2 regions of the Cytobacillus sp. genome follow, and region 2 is predicted to be linked to the other one. Evidence: riboswitches for the same ligand, from Rfam matches in the RefSeq annotation. Region 2 holds a riboswitch; the other holds the start of a gene.
The links. A riboswitch is a leader RNA that binds a small molecule or an ion and turns the genes downstream of it on or off. The one in region 2 is predicted to bind S-adenosylmethionine.
Positions count from the first base shown of each region.

Region 1: linked by a shared signal. The riboswitch ahead of ACEQ1T_RS06275 (2,3-diketo-5-methylthiopentyl-1-phosphate enolase) and the one ahead of ACEQ1T_RS23760 (methionine ABC transporter ATP-binding protein) in region 2 are both predicted to bind S-adenosylmethionine.

Region 1 covers NZ_CAXQGS010000040.1:34,203-37,614, reverse strand. The annotation lists gene ACEQ1T_RS06285 (methylthioribulose 1-phosphate dehydratase) at 1-435, opposite strand, end outside; gene ACEQ1T_RS06280 (2-hydroxy-3-keto-5-methylthiopentenyl-1-phosphate phosphatase) at 432-1,094, opposite strand; gene ACEQ1T_RS06275 (2,3-diketo-5-methylthiopentyl-1-phosphate enolase) at 1,087-2,319, opposite strand; SAM riboswitch class I at 2,406-2,509, opposite strand; gene ACEQ1T_RS06270 (pyridoxal phosphate-dependent aminotransferase) at 2,602-3,412, opposite strand, start outside.
Region 2 covers NZ_CAXQGS010000135.1:3,495-6,906, forward strand. The annotation lists gene ACEQ1T_RS23755 (O-acetylhomoserine aminocarboxypropyltransferase/cysteine synthase family protein) at 1-1,018, shown strand, start outside; SAM riboswitch class I at 1,159-1,262, shown strand; gene ACEQ1T_RS23760 (methionine ABC transporter ATP-binding protein) at 1,417-2,442, shown strand; gene ACEQ1T_RS23765 (methionine ABC transporter permease) at 2,435-3,103, shown strand; gene ACEQ1T_RS23770 (MetQ/NlpA family ABC transporter substrate-binding protein) at 3,116-3,412, shown strand, end outside.

The DNA of each region.
Region 1 (3,412 bases), on a different contig from region 2:
TGCATGATTCGGAATAATCGGAATCCTAAGAACAGCATCTTCCTCCCATTTATCAAATGCTTTAATCAGCTCCTGCCCTTTAAATGTAACTGCCTCCTGATCACCATAAATTTCTGAGATGACATTATTATCTATTGTATGTACATGGAGACTGCATTCAGCTTTTGTTCTTCTATATATCTCAGTATGCAGAAGTGTTTCAGCGGATGGCTTTAGATGTGTTTCCACTGCCGGGTGTCCATATTCATCAACAAGGAGAAAATCTTCATCAGTTCGTTTCCTTTTATCCTTTCCGCTTGCTGTAACGAGGAATTGAAGGGGACGCCCGCTGACCTTAATGGCCAGATTTCCGCTCGTTCCCATAAACCAGTCCCTTTCTGCAAGCTCGTCCTTAATATCTGCAAGCTCATTCCATTTTTCCTCAAGTCTGCTCATACCCTCACCTCATTTAATCTTTTTAAAAGCTCAATGCAATCATAGAACGATTCAAAGGCACAATGATTTAGGTTCATCTCTTTGCTTTTCTCCAGGAGCAGGTCTCTTGCTATGACAAAGTCTGCCTGTTTTGCAGCCTCCAGATCAGTTACTGAATCCCCGATCACCACTTTAAAGGTTTCCTCACCCTCCAGTTTTCTCATAATGGAAGGCTTGCAGCAGCCGCAATTATTATCGCAATTCTCATCACAGCTATGCGGCCATAAGATTTTAATTGTATCGCCGCTAAAATCAGAACTATTGCAGAACACCTCTTCAAAGGGTCCATACTTATCCAATACAGGAGCCACAAAAAAATCTATTCCTCCGCTGACTATATAAAGCGGTATATTTTCCTTTGCCAGATAATCGATAAATGGCTGAAATCCCTCTCTTACTCTCGCATTTTCCAAGATGAAATCGGTGATCTCATCTTTCAGACTGCTTGGGAGAAGGGAAAACATCTTTCCTACTCCTTCCTGAATGGAAATTTCCTGTGCCAGAACTTGATTTTTTATCCCTTCCCACCTGGAAGGAGCAAAGTGCTTCATGATATGAATGATGTTATCATTTTCGGTAATAGTTCCATCAAAATCACAAAAAACCGCTATTTTAGCCATTCTTGACAGCCACCTCTTTGTACCCCCACAGATCAATCGCTTTTTTTAATTCAGGGAAGTTTGATGGAGCATCTGTTAAAGAAGCCCCCTTTAATATTAAATCAATTGCCTGGCGGAATGCCAAACCGCCTCCTCTTGCCCCATCCGGATGCCCATGTACGCCGCCTCCGGCATTGATTACACTGTCTATTCCGAAGTCTTCGAAAAGAAGAGGCACAAGACCCGGATGGATGCCGGCTGATGGAACCGGAAAGGTTCTTTTGCAGAAATCATTCTTAGTCAGGGCATCCCCAATTGATAATGCCTGAGTTTTTTCAAGGGCAACCGATCCATAAGGGGAAGGGAATAGAGACAAGTCTGCACCTGCATACCTGAGAAGTTTCCCTAAAAGCAAAGGATAGGAAATCCCATAAACATTTGAAGCAGAAAGTGCTCCACTAACTGCAGGATGTGCCATGATAGGCAGCCCAATCTCTTCATCTTCTCTTAATGACTGCAAAACATCGAGCCCATAAGAAAATACATTAAACAGAAGAAGGTCTGCACCAAGTCTGGATGCCTTCCTTGCCTTTTCTTTTAATTCAAAAGACCTGCCTGTTAAATTTACAGCATATAGGGTACGGTGCCCTGTTTCCTCATAAACCTGCCTTAGCACTTCTTTGCCTTCGGTTATCCTGGCTTCAAAAGGTGTAAGGCGGTTTTCAAATAGAATTTCATCATCTTTTACAAGGTCGATGCCGCCAAGGGCCTGTTCCCTAAGCTGCGAAGTTAAAAAATCCATGTCTTTGCCCAGCACCCCTTTGAAGATGCTCATTAGAAGGGGTCTGCCATATACATTCACTTTTTCCCTCAGTCCGTCAATCCCGAATCGAGGCCCAGGGAAAAAGCTTTTAAGTTCATTGGAAAACTGTAAATCTAACAATTTAATCTTTCCGTCCAATGACAGCTTTCCAAAGACTGTTGTTAATATTGCCGGTAAATCCGGACTGAAATTAACAGTGGGATAGGCAATCTTAATGACTGCAGCTGTTTCCTTTCTTTCTTCATCTTTAATAAGGACTTCAACAGCAACGACCCTGCCTTTATGCTTTTCCAACTGCTGTTTTTCAAGCTCGGGCAAATGGGTCCATGACCCGACCGTTAACCCTAAAGCGATCTCCTCGGCCTTTTTCTCCGGGTTATGTTTTTCATCATGAATCAGATACGTTGCAATAATTTCACTCATGTATATTCTTCCTTTCAAAAATCAAAGAATGGGAACAATAAAAAACCTCTTCAAATAAGAAGAGGTTAGCATAGCAATCTAACATCTTCTTATCTTTCAGCTAAAAGCTGCAAGATTTAGCACCGTGCTCAGGTATAAGTCGGTTGCCGGGCTTCATAGGGCTAGTCCCTCCGCCTGCTCTTGATAAGAAAACGAAACGAGTATTCAGTTAATTTCGAATTAAAATTTAATTAGAATTATGACAGTGCTTAATATTTTTGTCAATTGAATTATGAAAAAAATTTAAAACAAATTTAATTTTTTTATTCGCCCCACTGCTTCTTTAAGTCTATCCTCAGATGTCAGCAATCCGGCTCTCACATACCCTTCTCCATAATCACCAAATCCGATGCCAGGTGCAACCGCAATATGCGCTTTATCCAAGAGATAGTCAGCAAACTCTTCCGATGTAAATTGCTCAGGGACTTTGAGCCATGCAAAAAAGGAGCCTTTAGGAGCTTGTACATCCCAGCCAATTTCCCTGAGGCCAGAGATGAAGGTATTCCGTCTGGATTCGTAGATAAAATTCAACTCATTAACACAATCCTGGGGTCCTGACAGAGCGGCTGCTGCAGCTTCCTGAACAGCACCAAACAAGCTGACGTATAGATGATCCTGCATTAGATTCAGTGCTTTAATGACACTTGCATTTCCAGCTGCAAATCCTATTCTCCAGCCTGCCATATTAAAGGTCTTTGAAAGGGTATAAATTTCAATACCGACCTCCTTTGCCCCTTCTGCCTGAAGAAAACTTTCAGGCTTGTTGCCGTCAAAACCAATTCCGCCATATGCAAAATCATGGACGATGCAAATACCATGACTTCGGCTCAAATTAACTGTTTCCTGAAAAAAATCCTTATTTGCCACTGCTCCTGTCGGGTTATTTGGATAATTAAGGAACATCAGTTTAGCTGAATTAAGCTGATCTGCTGACAATTCACTGTATACGGGCAAGAAGTTATTATCTTCTCTTAGAGGCATTGTCACCATGTTTGCTTTAGCAAGTGCTACACCTGACCAATAATCAGGATATCCCGGGTCCGGAACCAATACG
Region 2 (3,412 bases):
AGCTGAAGCAGGCGATGAAATAGTTGCTGCGTCCAATTTATATGGCGGCACTTATAATTTGTTTGCAGTCACACTTCCCAAGTATGGGATTAAAGTGAAACTGGTCGATCCAAAAGATCCGGAAAATTTCCGTAACGCGATTTCGGATAAAACAAAGGCCATCTTTGCGGAAACGATTGGAAACCCCAGCTTAAAAATCCTGGATATTGAAAAGGTCGCAGCAATTGCACACGAGAATGGTGTGCCGCTGATTGTCGATAACACCTTTGCTACACCTTATCTTTGCAGGCCTATCGAACATGGTGCTGATATTGTTATACACTCTGCGACTAAATGGCTGCTCGGCAATGGAACAACAATGGGAGGAATTATTGTAGACGGCGGAAAATTTGACTGGAATTCCCCTAAGTTCCCGGGCTTTACAGAACCGGATCCGAGCTACCATGATATTGTCTATAGCGAAGCAATTGGCGAGGCGGCTTATATTATTAAAGCACGCGTTCAGCTGTTAAGAGACCTGGGGCCAGCGATGAGTGCGCAAAGTGCATTTCAATTTGCGTTGGGGCTTGAGACTTTGCATGTGAGAATGAAGGAGCACATTGCCAATACAAAAAAAGTAGTGGAATATCTGGAGGCGCATCCAGCCGTTAATTGGGTGCTTTATCCAGGGCTTGAAAGCCATCCGGACAAAGAGTTGGCAGATAAATATTTGCCTAAAGGAGCAGGCGCTGTGGCTGTGTTTGGTATATCAGGCGGAAGAGAAGCTGGAGCCAAGCTAATCAATAATCTGCAGCTCTGGGCACACGTAGCAAATGTAGGGGACGCAAAGAGTCTGATTATCCACCCTGCAAGTACCACTCACCAGCAGCTGGATAAAGAAGGTTTAAAAGCTGCCGGAGTGGCGGAAGATCTAATTCGGATTTCTATCGGGATCGAGAATGCGGAAGATTTGATTGAGGATCTGGAACAGGCGATTGAAGAAGCTTCAGGCATCACATCGCTTGCTGCAAAAGCATAAAGGAAAATTTACCATTCATTTTTTTCCGAAAGTTTAAAATTTCATCGTTGACACCTTTTTAGTGGCTATGATACGATAGCAAACGTAATTAAAAAACTGCTTAAATTACTTAAAGTATTAATTGAATATAGAACGTTACGCTCTTATCAAGAGAGGTGGAGGGAAGTGCCCTATGAAGCCCGGCAACCGTCAATTATTTGAAATGGTGCCAATTCACTCAAAGCATAGCTTTGACAGATGAGAGAAAGGACTTAATTTTTTAATGCCTTTCTGCTCATGTGCAGAAAGGCATTTTTGCTTTTAGCGCATGAACTCCATTAAGGAGTAAAAAATAGAGGAATATGAGCAGTCTATTAATTATAATCTGTATTTTTCGATTAAAGAGGTGACATTTCACGTTGATTTCTATAAAAGATGTACAGAAGATTTTTCCTTCAAAAAAGGGACAGGTAAAAGCAGTTGATGATGTAAACCTGGAGGTGAAAGAGGGAGAAATTTTCGGAGTTATCGGATATAGCGGTGCAGGTAAAAGTACCTTGATCCGCATGCTGAATGGGTTAGAGCTTCCTACCCAGGGCAGTGTAACAGTTGCAGGCAATGAAGTTTCAAAGATAAAGGGAAGCAAGCTAAGAAAAGCGCGTCAGGAAATCAGCATGATCTTCCAGCATTTCAACCTTTTATGGTCAAGAACGGTAAGGGAGAATATCGCATTTCCGCTTGAAATCGCTGGTGTTTCCCGGCAGGAAAGGCTGAAAAGGGTAGACGAGCTCATTAAACTCGTTGGTCTTGAAGGAAGAGAAGATGCTTATCCTTCCCAGCTTAGCGGCGGCCAAAAGCAAAGAGTTGGAATTGCGAGAGCCCTTGCCAACAATCCGAAAGTGCTGCTTTGTGATGAGGCGACATCTGCACTTGATCCGCAGACTACAGACTCCATTTTGGAGCTGCTTGTTGATATCAATGAGCGTCTGGGCTTAACAATTGTCCTAATTACACATGAAATGCACGTTATCCGTAAAATCTGCCATCAGGTTGCGGTTATGGAGGGAGGCCGAATTGTTGAAATCGGGCCAGTATTGGATGTGTTTAGGAATCCTAAAGTTGCGATTACAAAGCGTTTTGTACAGCAGGTAACAGAGCCTGAAGAAACTAAGGAAACGATTGATCACCTGGTCGATTTGTATCCAGAAGGAAAAGTAGTGCAATTAGGATTTGTCGGTGAATCAGCTGAACAGCCATTGATTACAAACCTGATCCGGAATTTCCAGGTAACCGTAAATATCCTTCAAGGAAAGATTTCACAAACACAGAATGGTTCTTACGGTACTTTATTCATCCATGTTGATGGAGAGGCAGAGGAAGTGGCAAAAGCCATCGAATTTATTCACTCTCAGCAGGTGGGCGTGGAGGTGATTTCCAATGCTTAACGAATGGTTTCCAAATGTACAATGGGATTCCATGTGGGAAGCTACAATGGAAACTCTATATATGACAGCCATTTCTGTTCTCGCAACCTTTATTTTGGGAGCAGTTCTGGGACTGCTGCTCTTTTTGACCTCGAAGGGAAATGTTTGGGAAAATGCAGCAATCAATAAAATTATTTCTGCTTTCGTAAATATATTCCGTTCGATTCCGTTTATTATTCTGATCGTGTTATTGATTCCATTTACAAAGTTTCTTCTTGGAACAATGATCGGGGAAGATGCAGCACTGCCTGCGTTAATTATTGGTGCTGCCCCGTTTTATGCCCGTATGGTTGAAATCGGCTTGAGGGAAATAGATAAAGGTGTAATTGAAGCGGCCAAGTCTATGGGCGCAAAAACAAGCACGATTATCTGGAAGGTTCTGCTTCCGGAATCAATGCCCGCTCTTGTTTCAGGAATTACTGTTACAGCCATCGCGCTGGTTGGCTACACAGCCATGGCCGGTGTTATCGGTGCTGGCGGACTTGGAAACCTTGCTTACCTGGAAGGATTCCAGAGGAGCCGCAGTGATGTGACGCTTATGGCGACTGTCATTATTCTAATCATCGTATTTATCATCCAGTTTATTGGAGATATCATAACAACAAAATTAGACAAACGTTAAGGAGAGATTAACATGAAAAAATGGTTATCACTTGCTCTTGCACTTGCAGTAGCACTTGTTCTTGCAGCTTGCGGAACTTCAGAAGAAGACGGCAATGCCGGTGAAGGCGGAGAAAGTAAAGAAAGCACAAAAATTACAGTAGGGGCTTCCAACGTACCTCACGCTGAAATTCTTGAAGAAGCAAAGCCATTACTTGAAGAAAAAGGCTTTGAACTTGATGTTGTGACATTCCAGGACTATGTATTGCCAAACCAGGCTCTTGAGACTAAGGAGCTGGATGCAAACTATTTCCAGCACATTCCTTACCTT